3 regions of the Alteribacillus bidgolensis genome follow, and region 3 is predicted to be linked to each of the others. Evidence: a T-box and tRNA genes for the amino acid it is inferred to sense, from the RefSeq annotation. Region 3 holds a T-box; the other regions hold tRNA genes.
The links. A T-box is a leader RNA that pairs with one kind of tRNA and senses whether it is charged. The one in region 3 lies ahead of CEF16_RS09645 (valine--tRNA ligase), so its partner is inferred to be a tRNA-Val.
Positions count from the first base shown of each region.

Region 1 (4,252 bases), 1.8 Mb from region 3:
CCAGGCCACTTCATGTTAAAATGCATCTACACGCAACTCCAATCTTTTTCTTGTTTCTTGGACAATTCAAGTGTAAAGGATTTTGGAGCTTGCGTATTTTTTTATGTCTAAATTTTTTTCATGCCCCAACAAATATAATAGAGCCAAAAAAAAAACTCCTACGTATACCGTAGAAGCCTTGCTGTTAGAGTTAAACTTGGTAGCGGTGGTCGGGGTCGAACCGACACTCCAAAAGGAACACGATTTTGAGTCGTGCGCGTCTGCCAATTCCGCCACACCGCCAAAAATGGTGCCGAGGGCCGGACTCGAACCGGCACGGTTGTACACCAACCGCAGGATTTTAAGTCCTGTGTGTCTGCCAATTCCACCACCCCGGCAGTTAACTATTTAAATGTGTGGAGGCGGCACCCGGATTCGAACCGGGGAATAAGGGTTTTGCAGACCCGTGCCTTACCACTTGGCTATGCCGCCATGTGCATATTATACCATATGAAGAACATGCACATTAAGTGATAATTGGAGCGGAAGACGGGATTCGAACCCGCGACCCCCACCTTGGCAAGGTGGTGTTCTACCACTGAACTACTTCCGCACTCTTTGGCTGGGCTAGCTGGATTCGAACCAGCGCATCACGGAATCAAAATCCGTTGCCTTACCGCTTGGCTATAGCCCATTATTGTAGATGGGGCGATTGGTGGGGATTGAACCCACGAGTGCCGGAGCCACAATCCGGTGCGTTAACCACTTCGCCACAACCGCCATTTTTTAATGGCAGGGGTAGTAGGAATCGAACCCACATTGGCGGTTTTGGAGACCGCTGTTCTACCATTGAACTATACCCCTAAAAATGGTGGAGGGGGACGGATTCGAACCGCCGAACCCAGAGGGAGCAGATTTACAGTCTGCCGCGTTTGGCCAACTTCGCTACCCCTCCAATGGTGCCGGCCAGAGGACTTGAACCCCCAACCTACTGATTACAAGTCAGTTGCTCTACCAATTGAGCTAGACCGGCATGGTGGCTCGAGACGGAATCGAACCGCCGACACGAGGATTTTCAGTCCACTGCTCTACCGACTGAGCTATCGAGCCAATAAATTTTGTGTGTTATATGGCGGGCCTGACGGGAATCGAACCCGCGATCTCCTGCGTGACAGGCAGGCATGTTAACCGCTACACCACAGGCCCATTTTTGAATAATAATCTGCGAATCTCTTCGTCAGCTGCTGTCGTTCAGTCAGTTACGTACTTTTGTACGCTCCTTCCTTCTCTCCTTTGCTTCCTCGACCTTCTTGATTATTATTCAAAAAGATGATTAGATCAAAGGTGAATCTCTTTGTCAGCTGTTCTCATTATATTAGGACATAGTTATTGCTGTTAGATTAAATTGGTTGCGGGGGAAGGATTTGAACCTTCGACCTCCGGGTTATGAGCCCGACGAGCTACCAGACTGCTCTACCCCGCGATATTCCGATTTTAAGTGGTGGAGGATGACAGGATCGAACTGCCGACCCCCTGCTTGTAAGGCAGGTGCTCTCCCAGCTGAGCTAATCCTCCGATGTATATGGTGACCCGTAGGGGATTCGAACCCCTGTTACCGCCGTGAAAGGGCGGTGTCTTAACCACTTGACCAACGGGCCTTTCTTCATTATGTATATGTTATGGCGGAGAGCGAGGGATTCGAACCCTCGAGACGGTTCTACACCGCCTACACGATTTCCAATCGTGCTCCTTCGGCCAACTCGGACAGCTCTCCGGGTGGCTCCACAGGCAGGATTCGAACCTGCGACCGATCGGTTAACAGCCGATAGCTCTACCACTGAGCTACTGTGGAATGTTTTAATGATTTATTCACTCACATTAAATAAATATACCATGATTTCAGTTGAATGTCTAGTATTTTTTATTTTAAAATTTCTGCCTGGCAGCGTCCTACTTTCACAAAGGGTTGCCCCTTCATTATCATCGGCGCTGAAGAGCTTAACTTCCGTGTTCGGCATGGGAACGGGTGGAACCTCTTCGCTATCGCCACCAGACTTTGGATGGAATCGTTTGATCATCGTCATAGGAGACAACATCTCAACGATCCTTTTCTTGATAGGGAATTGCTCCCTCAAAACTGCACAACGAAATACATGAGCCGCTCTACGAGGCGCTTACCTTTGTTTTGGATAAGCCCTCGACCGATTAGTATCTGTCAGCTCCACGTGTCACCACGCTTCCACCTCAGACCTATCAACCTTGTCATCTGCAAGGGGTCTTACTAGCTTGGCGCTATGGGAAATCTCATCTTGAGGGGGGCTTCATGCTTAGATGCTTTCAGCACTTATCCCGTCCACACGTAGCTACCCAGCCATGCTCCTGGCGGAACAACTGGTACACCAGCGGTGTGTCCATCCCGGTCCTCTCGTACTAAGGACAGCTCCTCTCAAATTTCCTGCGCCCGCGACGGATAGGGACCGAACTGTCTCACGACGTTCTGAACCCAGCTCGCGTGCCGCTTTAATGGGCGAACAGCCCAACCCTTGGGACCTACTTCAGCCCCAGGATGCGACGAGCCGACATCGAGGTGCCAAACCTCCCCGTCGATGTGGACTCTTGGGGGAGATAAGCCTGTTATCCCCAGGGTAGCTTTTATCCGTTGAGCGACGGCCCTTCCATACGGTACCGCCGGATCACTAAGCCCGACTTTCGTCCCTGCTCGACTTGTAGGTCTCGCAGTCAAGCTCCCTTTTGCCTTTGCACTCTGCGAATGATTTCCAACCATTCTGAGGGAACCTTTGGGCGCCTCCGTTACTGTTTGGGAGGCGACCGCCCCAGTCAAACTGCCTACCTGACACTGTCCCTGGACCGGGTTACGGTCCGAGGTTAGAATTTCCGTACAGCGAGGGTAGTATCCCACCGACGCCTTCACCGAACCTGGCGGTCCGGTTTCCAAGGCTCCTACCTATCCTGTACAAGCTGTACCAAAATCCAATATCAAGCTGCAGTAAAGCTCCATGGGGTCTTTCCGTCCTGTCGCGGGTAACCTGCATCTTCACAGGTATTATAATTTCACCGGGTCTCTCGTTGAGACAGTGCCCAAGTCGTTGCACCTTTCGTGCGGGTCGGAACTTACCCGACAAGGAATTTCGCTACCTTAGGACCGTTATAGTTACGGCCGCCGTTTACTGGGGCTTCAATTCGGAGCTTCTCCCAAAAGGGATAACCCCTCCTCTTAACCTTCCAGCACCGGGCAGGTGTCAGCCCCTATACTTCGCCTTGCGGCTTCGCAGAGACCTGTGTTTTTGATAAACAGTCGCTTGGGCCTATTCACTGCGGCTCTCCAAGGCTATTCACCCTAGAGAGCACCCCTTCTCCCGAAGTTACGGGGTCATTTTGCCGAGTTCCTTAACGAGAGTTCTCCCGAGCGTCTTAGAATTCTCATCCCACCTACCTGTGTCGGTTTGCGGTACGGGCACCTCTTCCCTTGCTAGAGGCTTTTCTTGGCAGTGTAGGATCAGGAACTTCGGTACTATTATTTCCCTCGCCATCACCGCTTCGCCTAATGATGAACGGATTTGCCTGTTCATCGGCCTTACGGTTTGGACGCGCTATTCCAGCAGCGCGCTTACCCTACCTTCCTGCGTCCCCCCGTCACTCAAACGGGAAGGAGGTGGTACAGGAATTTCAACCTGTTTTCCATCGCCTACGCCTTTCGGCCTCGGCTTAGGGCCCGACTAACCCTGAGCGGACGAACCTTCCTCAGGAAACCTTGGGTTTTCGACGGAAGGGATTCTCACCCTTCTTTTCGTTACTCATACCGGCATTCTCACTTCAAAGCGCTCCACCGGTCCTCACGATCCGGCTTCTCCGCCCTTTGAACGCTCCCCTACCACGCACACCCGATGGTGTGCATCCACAGCTTCGGTGATACGTTTAGCCCCGGTACATTTTCGGCGCAGAGTCACTCGACTAGTGAGCTATTACGCACTCTTTCAATGATGGCTGCTTCTAAGCCAACATCCTAGTTGTCTAAGCAACTCCACATCCTTTTCCACTTAACGTATACTTAGGGACCTTAGCTGGTGGTCTGGGCTGTTTCCCTCTCGACTACGGATCTTAGCACTCGCAGTCTGACTCCCGGATAACAAGTCGCTGGCATTCGGAGTTTGACTGAATTCGGTAATCCTGTAGGGACCCCTAGTCCAATCAGTGCTCTACCTCCAGGACTCTTTTATCCGAGGCTAGCCCTAAAGCTATTTCGGGGAGAACC
Region 1 covers NZ_KZ614149.1:120,296-124,547, reverse strand. Annotated here, with positions in the region: partial or broken gene CEF16_RS00725 (transposase family protein) at 1-26, opposite strand, end outside; tRNA gene CEF16_RS00720 (tRNA-Leu) at 198-282, opposite strand; tRNA gene CEF16_RS00715 (tRNA-Leu) at 288-377, opposite strand; tRNA gene CEF16_RS00710 (tRNA-Cys) at 397-471, opposite strand; tRNA gene CEF16_RS00705 (tRNA-Gly) at 518-592, opposite strand; tRNA gene CEF16_RS00700 (tRNA-Gln) at 599-673, opposite strand; tRNA gene CEF16_RS00695 (tRNA-His) at 684-759, opposite strand; tRNA gene CEF16_RS00690 (tRNA-Trp) at 770-843, opposite strand; tRNA gene CEF16_RS00685 (tRNA-Tyr) at 849-934, opposite strand; tRNA gene CEF16_RS00680 (tRNA-Thr) at 937-1,012, opposite strand; tRNA gene CEF16_RS00675 (tRNA-Phe) at 1,014-1,089, opposite strand; tRNA gene CEF16_RS00670 (tRNA-Asp) at 1,110-1,185, opposite strand; tRNA gene CEF16_RS00665 (tRNA-Met) at 1,386-1,462, opposite strand; tRNA gene CEF16_RS00660 (tRNA-Val) at 1,479-1,554, opposite strand; tRNA gene CEF16_RS00655 (tRNA-Glu) at 1,563-1,637, opposite strand; tRNA gene CEF16_RS00650 (tRNA-Ser) at 1,660-1,753, opposite strand; tRNA gene CEF16_RS00645 (tRNA-Asn) at 1,757-1,831, opposite strand; rRNA gene rrf (5S ribosomal RNA) at 1,917-2,033, opposite strand; rRNA gene CEF16_RS00635 (23S ribosomal RNA) at 2,165-4,252, opposite strand, start outside.
Region 1: it has a tRNA-Val gene. The T-box ahead of CEF16_RS09645 (valine--tRNA ligase) is inferred to sense a tRNA for this amino acid. The anticodon was not compared.

Region 2 (4,252 bases), 1.9 Mb from region 3:
TAATCGGTGCCGAAGCAAATGAAGCTGGTGATCCATCCATTACAGAAAAGTTAGAGAAAATAAATATAGAAGGTACTGCTGAAAAACTAAACGTAGGGGTGCCGACTCTCCGAGACATTGTGGAAGATTTAAAACGGCCGAATAGAGATCCAAGAGACAAATTACCGCTTCCGGTTCTAAAAAAGGGAATTATGAAAATGGACGACTTGGAAAAGGGAATGGAACTTCAAGGAACGGTTAGAAATGTTGTTGATTTTGGAGCATTTATTGACATAGGTGTTAAACAAGACGGACTTGTGCATATTTCTAAGATGGCTTCACGTTTTATCAAACATCCAATGGAAGAAGTTGCTGTTGGTGATGTAGTAAATGTATGGGTAGATGATGTTGATGTGAAAAAGGGAAGAATTGATTTAACGATGATTCAGCCGGAAAAACAAACAACGTAATTTAATAAAAAATTGGCTTGCCGCCAAGTCTAAATGGCGGCAAGCCTTAGTCTTTATTGAAAATTAATGTATTCTCATTCTTTTGATGGTATATCGTTACATACATGTTGATAAAAAAACTGGCCGGGAAATATTAACGGCCAGCTTTTTTTTGTTTTAATTGGTAATCGAACCAGCATTGGTTGAGTACCCGGATCTCCTGACGGTTTTTTTCAAGAAATGCTTTTTCGAGCTGCCGCATGAACCAGCCAGGCATTCCGCATGACCTCCTGTATGGTTTATAAAATTCAAGCGAAAAAATTTATCGTTTGGTAACATTAGTATATGCCTTACAGTTTGTCAGAGTTTACAAAAAAGGGGCAAGTTTTAGAAATGCAGGACAAGGAATTGAACCAGATCACAAAAGAAATTTCTCAAACGTTTTTCGGGAAGCCTTTTAAGCATAAAGCATTGTTTAATAAACGCTTACGAACAACAGGAGGGCGTTATTTATTAACTTCCCATAATATTGAGATCAATCCTAAACATTACGAATGGTTTGGAAAAGAAGAATTGATTTCAATAATTAAACATGAACTTTGCCATTACCATTTACATATTGAAGGAAAAGGGTATAAGCACCGGGATCAAGACTTTAAACGTTTGTTAAAGAAAGTCGGCGGGTCAAGACATTGTCAGGGAATACCAGGAACGAAAAATAGAAACAAAAAAGTCCACTTTTATCAGTGTATGGCTTGTAGTGCGCAGTATAGAAGATACCGAAAAATGGATACATCTAAGTACTTGTGTGGAAAATGTAAGGGGGAAATAAAAAAAATATAAGAATCCGCTTGACCATTTTTTGCTGCCTGTGTTACATTATAAAAGTCGCTTGAGACGACAGATCTTAAACCACGGAACACTCGCGTTAAAAAAAAGAAAAAACTTATTGACACGGTGTAAATGATTCGTTACAATATACATTGTCGCTGAAAAACAGCGAGATAAAAAACACAAACTTAATAAAAAATATTCCACAGTAGCTCAGTGGTAGAGCTATCGGCTGTTAACCGATCGGTCGCAGGTTCGAATCCTGCCTGTGGAGCCATTAGGAGAAGTACCCAAGTGGCTGAAGGGGCTCCCCTGCTAAGGGAGTAGGTCGTGCGAGCGGCGCGAGGGTTCAAATCCCTCCTTCTCCGCCATGAATATTTCGGCCCGTTGGTCAAGTGGTTAAGACACCGCCCTTTCACGGCGGTAACAGGGGTTCGAATCCCCTACGGGTCACCAATTTCGGAGGGTTAGCTCAGCTGGGAGAGCATCTGCCTTACAAGCAGGGGGTCGGCGGTTCGATCCCGTCACCCTCCACCACTTCCATTGATAACAATGATTCTAGCGGATTTGACATGAATGAAGTAAAGTAATGTAATCAAAAAAGATATCCTAACAAAGAGTCGCCCCTTGATCCAATCACCTTTTTGAATAATAACCAAGAAGGTCGAGGAAGCAAGGGAGAGAAGGAAGGAGCGTACAAAAGTACGTGACTGACAGAACGACAGCAGCTGACGAAGAGATTCGCAGATTATTATTCAAAAAATGGGCCTGTGGTGTAGCGGTTAACATGCCTGCCTGTCACGCAGGAGATCGCGGGTTCGATTCCCGTCAGGCCCGCCACTTTATAATAAAATAATAACAAATATTGATGGGCCATAGCCAAGCGGTAAGGCATCGGATTTTGATTCCGTGATGCGCTGGTTCGAATCCAGCTGGCCCAGCCATCAACACGCGGGTGTGGCGGAATTGGCAGACGCGCTAGACTTAGGATCTAGTGTCTCTGACGTGGGGGTTCAAGTCCCTCCACCCGCACCATTTTATTTTGAAAAACAATTGGTCTGCGCGGTCGTGGCGGAATGGCAGACGCGCTAGGTTGAGGGCCTAGTGGGAGTTAATCCCGTGGAGGTTCAAGTCCTCTCGACCGCACCATAAATATGCGCCCGTAGCTCAATTGGATAGAGCGTCTGACTACGGATCAGAAGGTTAGGGGTTCGACTCCTCTCGGGCGCGCCATTTAAAAATATTTAATAACAATGAAATTCATTATTGCATAACAGAATTTTAAGTAGTATAATAGATAATTAGTTCCTTCGAAATTATTGACACAAGAATTAATGAATATAGTATCTAGTCTTTATTAAGTAAACGGGAAGTAGCTCAGCTTGGCAGAGCACTTGGTTTGGGACCAAGGGGTCGCAGGTTCGAATCCTGTCTTCCCGACCATTACACGCGGGTGTAGTTTAGTGGTAAAACCTCAGCCTTCCAAGCTGATGTCGTGGGTTCGATTCCCATCACCCGCTCCATTTTATTTCTTCTATAATTAAATATGGAGCAATAGTTCTTTTTTTATGCTTCAATGCAAAAAAAGAAATAATTTGGGCCTGTAGCTCAGTTGGTCAGAGCGCACGCCTGATAAGCGTGAGGTCGGTGGTTCAAGTCCACTCAGGCCCACCACAAAAAAGTGATAAAAAGTTGTTGACATTGTTTTAGCAACTTGTTATGATAATACTTGTCGCTTTGAAAGAGAGCGCTAAGTTGTCCTTTGAAAATTGAATGAAAGTCAAGCGTCTGTTAATTTCTTTAATTGTTATGTAAGATACAGCTTGTATCAGACGAACCAATTTATTGGAGAGTTTGATCCTGGCTCAGGACGAACGCTGGCGGCGTGCCTAATACATGCAAGTCGAGCGCGGGAAGCAGGCAGATCCCTTCGGGGTGACGCATGTGGAACGAGCGGCGGACGGGTGAGTAACACGTGGGCAACCTGCCTTGCAGACTGGGATAACCCCGGGAAACCGGAGCTAATACCGGATGACCAATCAAATCGCATGATTTGATTGTAAAAGTAGGGACTTGTTCCTTACACTGCAAGATGGGCCCGCGGCGCATTAGCTAGTTGGTGAGGTAAGAGCTTACCAAGGCAACGATGCGTAGCCGACCTGAGAGGGTGATCGGCCACACTGGGACTGAGACACGGCCCAGACTCCTACGGGAGGCAGCAGTAGGGAATCATCCGCAATGGGCGAAAGCCTGACGGTGCAACGCCGCGTGAGTGAAGAAGGTTTTCGGATCGTAAAGCTCTGTTATCTGGGAAGAACAAGTACCGGTCGAATAGGCCGGCACCTTGACGGTACCCGATCAGAAAGCCCCGGCTAACTACGTGCCAGCAGCCGCGGTAATACGTAGGGGGCAAGCGTTGTCCGGAATTATTGGGCGTAAAGGGCGCGCAGGCGGTTTCCTAAGTCTGATGTGAAAGCCCACGGCTCAACCGTGGAGGGTCATTGGAAACTGGGGAACTTGAGTACAGGAGAGGAGAGCGGAATTCCACGTGTAGCGGTGAAATGCGTAGAGATGTGGAGGAACACCAGTGGCGAAGGCGGCTCTCTGGCCTGTAACTGACGCTGAGGCGCGAAAGCGTGGGGAGCGAACAGGATTAGATACCCTGGTAGTCCACGCCGTAAACGTTGAGTGCTAGGTGTTAGGGGTTTCGACGCCCTTAGTGCCGCAGCAAACGCATTAAGCACTCCGCCTGGGGAGTACGACCGCAAGGTTGAAACTCAAAGGAATTGACGGGGGCCCGCACAAGCGGTGGAGCATGTGGTTTAATTCGACGCAACGCGAAGAACCTTACCAGGTCTTGACATCTTCTGCCACTTCCAGAGATGGAAGGTTCCCCTTCGGGGGACAGAATGACAGGTGGTGCATGGTTGTCGTCAGCTCGTGTCGTGAGATGTTGGGTTAAGTCCCGCAACGAGCGCAACCCTTAACCTTAG
Region 2 covers NZ_KZ614149.1:3,832,660-3,836,911, forward strand. Annotated here, with positions in the region: gene CEF16_RS19035 (Tex family protein) at 1-449, shown strand, start outside; gene cmpA (cortex morphogenetic protein CmpA) at 583-705, opposite strand; gene CEF16_RS19045 (SprT family protein) at 822-1,271, shown strand; tRNA gene CEF16_RS19050 (tRNA-Asn) at 1,462-1,536, shown strand; tRNA gene CEF16_RS19055 (tRNA-Ser) at 1,540-1,630, shown strand; tRNA gene CEF16_RS19060 (tRNA-Glu) at 1,641-1,715, shown strand; tRNA gene CEF16_RS19065 (tRNA-Val) at 1,721-1,796, shown strand; tRNA gene CEF16_RS19070 (tRNA-Asp) at 2,024-2,099, shown strand; tRNA gene CEF16_RS19075 (tRNA-Gln) at 2,129-2,203, shown strand; tRNA gene CEF16_RS19080 (tRNA-Leu) at 2,211-2,294, shown strand; tRNA gene CEF16_RS19085 (tRNA-Leu) at 2,322-2,408, shown strand; tRNA gene CEF16_RS19090 (tRNA-Arg) at 2,416-2,492, shown strand; tRNA gene CEF16_RS19095 (tRNA-Pro) at 2,626-2,702, shown strand; tRNA gene CEF16_RS19100 (tRNA-Gly) at 2,709-2,782, shown strand; tRNA gene CEF16_RS19105 (tRNA-Ile) at 2,857-2,933, shown strand; rRNA gene CEF16_RS19110 (16S ribosomal RNA) at 3,102-4,252, shown strand, end outside.
Region 2: it has a tRNA-Val gene. The T-box ahead of CEF16_RS09645 (valine--tRNA ligase) is inferred to sense a tRNA for this amino acid. The anticodon was not compared.

Region 3 (4,252 bases):
TTGTTTTTTCTCCATCTAGATTGATTTCCTCATAGGTAAGACCATCCATGTTCATAAGGGCAAAACGGGATGCATTCCAAATTTTATTGGCAAAGTTCCAGTTTGCTTCGACTTTTTCCCAGTGGAAACGCAAGTCATTTCCCGGCGTTGTACCTGTTGCGAGGAAAAAGCGCAGTGCATCTGCTCCGTATTTTTCAATAACATCCATCGGATCGACACCATTTCCAAGCGATTTACTCATTTTCCGGCCTTCTGCATCTCGAACAAGTCCGTGAATCAATACATCGTTAAACGGACGCTTTCCTGTAAATTCAAGACCCTGGAAAATCATGCGGGACACCCAGAAAAAGATAATGTCATAGCCGGTTACAAGTACATTTGTCGGATAGAATCTCTGAAAATCAGAAGAATTCGTATCCGGCCATCCCATGGTAGAGAACGGCCATAAAGCTGAGCTGAACCAAGTATCTAATACATCTTCATCCTGCTCCCAGTTTTCTGCGTCATTTGGAGTATCGTGCCCGACATAAATTTCACCTGTTTCTTTATGGTACCAGGCCGGTACACGGTGTCCCCACCAAAGCTGACGGGAAATACACCAGTCACGGATATTTTCAAGCCAGTGCAAATACGTTTTTTCAAAACGATCCGGTACAAAGTTTACTTTTCCTTCTTGCTTTTGCAATGCAATCGCTTGCTCGGCTAATGGTTTCATTTTCACAAACCATTGCGTGGAAAGATAAGGCTCCACGACGGCGCCGCTTCGCTCAGAGTGGCCGACAGAGTGCATATGTTCTTCAATATGAAAGAGAACACCTTCTTCCTGAAGATCTTTTACGAGTTGTTTACGGCATTCAAATCGCTCCATACCTTGATACTTTTCGGCGTTTTCATTCATTTTTCCGCCTTCATCCATCACAAGTACGCGTTCAAGCTCATGGCGATTGCCCATTTCAAAGTCGTTCGGATCATGAGCCGGCGTAATTTTAACTGCTCCAGAACCAAATTCCATGTCGACATAATCATCAGCAATGATCTCTATTTCACGTCCGATGATCGGAAGTACTGCTTTTTTTCCAATGAGATGCTGATAACGTTCATCATCAGGGTGAACCGCAACCGCCGTATCCCCTAACATCGTTTCTGGACGAGTTGTGGCTACTTCAATATGTCCGGAACCGTCTTTTAGCGGATATTTCATATGATAAAAATGGCCTTGTACGTCTTTGTATTCTACTTCAATGTCAGAGAGAGCTGTCTGCGTTGCCGGATCCCAGTTAATGATATATTCACCCCGGTAAATCAAGCCTTTATTGTAAAGGGTGACAAATACTTCTCGCACAGCTTTAGAGAGACCGTCATCCAGGGTGAAACGCTCTCTGGAATAATCGAGAGACAGGCCTAATTTCGCCCATTGCTGACGGATAAAATCAGCATATTCTTCTTTCCATTCCCACGATTTTTCGAGAAACTTTTCACGGCCGAGATCATAGCGGCTCTTACCTTCTTCTTTTAATTTGCCTTCCACCTTTGCCTGTGTTGCAATACCAGCGTGATCCATGCCGGGAAGCCAGAGCATATCATAACCCTGCATCCGCTTTGCTCGGGAAATGATGTCTTGCAGTGTCGTGTCCCATGCATGGCCGAGGTGAAGACGTCCCGTTACGTTTGGGGGCGGGATAACAATCGTATAAGGTTCCTTATCTCCTTTTCCTTCTGCATTAAAAAATTCTCCATCTGTCCAAAACGGATACCATTTGGCTTCGGTATCTTTCGGATCATACTTTGTCGGCATCGCTGTTTCTTGATTTGCCATCGTACACTCTCCTTTTTATATGTTTTTTTGCGGTGATATTTATTCAGCAAGAAATTAGGGATTTTCTTAGGTTTCAGCACTCTTCTCTTCTGATCCAGTACTTCTTCAGATATGGCCAAAGCTTTTTTTTAAATACAAAAAACCTCTCTTCATCTTTAAAGGACGAAGAGAGGATCGCGGTACCACCTTTATTCACGCAGAAATAACACAAAACATACGTTTCTTGCATGCACTTAACTGGATAACGGATCTTCCGTCTTCCCCTACTTCATTCAAGGAAGCTGCTCGAGGGCGACCTTCCTTTCATTTAACCTGAAAAATCTCGCAGCCATGGATTTTTCTCTCTGGACAGGCGGAAATGAAAGTACTCCTCCCTGTTTTCGCTTTTTTTGATATATATAGTCATATTTTATACATCTATCTTTTTTTCGTCAAGGCGGTCCCTCAGCACCCATTATATCCTGAAACTTTCGAGTTAATCTGAAATTGAATTATTTTAATCTGTCGGTCATTGAGCATGGCATCTGATTTTTTGCTCATATTAAAAAGTACTATTATCAATTTGAGGTGAAACTTTATGGCAATTGTTGATTTTTTAAAACGTGGTAATAAATCATCGGGTATTGCAGCCCTAGGAAATACTGGTTTAACAATTACAAAAGGTATTGCTGCTGCGATAAGCGGCAGCGGGGCCATGTTTGCTACGACCATGCATTCGTTAGCAGATGCGACAAACCAGGGATTTGTTTTTTTTGGAAGCGCACTTGCTGAAAAAGAGCCAACGAAACGGTTTCCAGCGGGCTTTGGACGTGTTGTTAACCTATTTGTCTTGGTAGCAGTGATTATCGTTTCTATTATGGCGTATGAAACTATTTTAAAGGGATGGGAAATAATCCAGCAACCTAAAGCTTCTTCTAATTTTTGGATGAACGTCATTGTCTTATCTATAGCTGTTATTATTGATGGTTTGGTTTTGATTAAAGCAATGAAAGAAGTAGTAAGAGAATCACACTCCAGCGCAGAAGGACTTCAAATTGCTCCTGAAGCTTTTAAAAATATACAATATGCAGCTCCTCCGACACGACTTGTATTTTATGAAGACATTATTGCTACTTTTGGTGCTATTTTGGCATTGATCTTTGTGGTGTTAGCTAATTATACAGGATTATATTTCTTAGACGGTGTTGGAACGATGCTGATTGGGCTGCTTCTAATTGTTATTGCTTTAAAACTCGGCTATGATAACACTATCGGTTTAATCGGTGTTGCAGCGCCTAAAAAGGTAACGGACCGAATTGCCGATATCATCTTAAATGATAATGATGTAGAAGATATTAAAGCAATGAGAATCCTTCAAGAAGGAAGACAATACCATGTAGAAAGTTATATTGAATTAACAAAAGGACTTAGTCTTGATGAAGCCGATGATATAAAATTACGTGTTCGTGAATCGATTCTCGAGGATCCTGATATTGATGATGTGACATTAGGGGTAATCGAAACGGACGAGCAGCAGAACTGGACAATAGATGATGAACCTCAAACAGAATGACTCATACTGGCCCAGTAATTTAGTTACTCACCTATAAGCACCGTTTGCATATTTTACAGTAAAGGTAAGAAACGGAAACTGCTTTAGGGAGTGTTTGTAATGGAAAGAGATAAGCACTATTTTGCCGGGGACCACACAGCTAAAGGTTTTTATCCATTGTATTCTACGAATTTTCAAGAATTGGACCTCATTTTGAATTTGACAGGATCATCAAACTTTGTAAAAACTGCTGGGATGAAAAAATTAGCAGAGGAATGGAAAAGTAAAGGGTATGGCGTAGAATGGATTCACTGTTCTTCTAACAATGATTTATTGGATGGAATTATTTTTCCACAATTAAAAATTGGTGTTTATGATAGTACTTGCGGCACAATTGAAAACGAGACTGCATCAACTGAAATTAACGTAAATGAATCGCTTAAAACAGAGGCACTTGAAGAACAGAAAACGTCTATCCTGAACTATCATCAACGAATTAACAGAGCACTTCAATCAGCTCATCAATCGTTTAAAACAGGATTATTCATTCACGATGACCTAGAGGAAATTTATATTAATAATATGGATTTTATGAAAGCTGATAAAGTCGCTAACGAATTAATAAACCATTTATTTAATAACTCATCACATGCAGGCAAAACTTCTCAAATTAAGCATCGATTTTTTGGAGCTTCCACGCCAAATGGAGTTATTGATTATATACCTAACTTGACTGATAATCTGGATAAAAGATACTTTATTAAAGGGCGAGCAGGAACTGGGAAATCAACCTTGCTGAAAAAAATTGCAGCAGCTGCAGAAGATCTTGGCCTAGATGTAGAAATTTACCATTGCGGATTCGATCCAGAAAGTTTAGATATGATCATTGTAAGAGAGCTTAACTT
Region 3 covers NZ_KZ614149.1:1,906,184-1,910,435, forward strand. Annotated here, with positions in the region: gene CEF16_RS09645 (valine--tRNA ligase) at 1-1,816, opposite strand, end outside; T-box leader at 1,972-2,206, opposite strand; gene CEF16_RS09650 (cation diffusion facilitator family transporter) at 2,394-3,368, shown strand; gene CEF16_RS09655 (PRK06851 family protein) at 3,468-4,252, shown strand, end outside.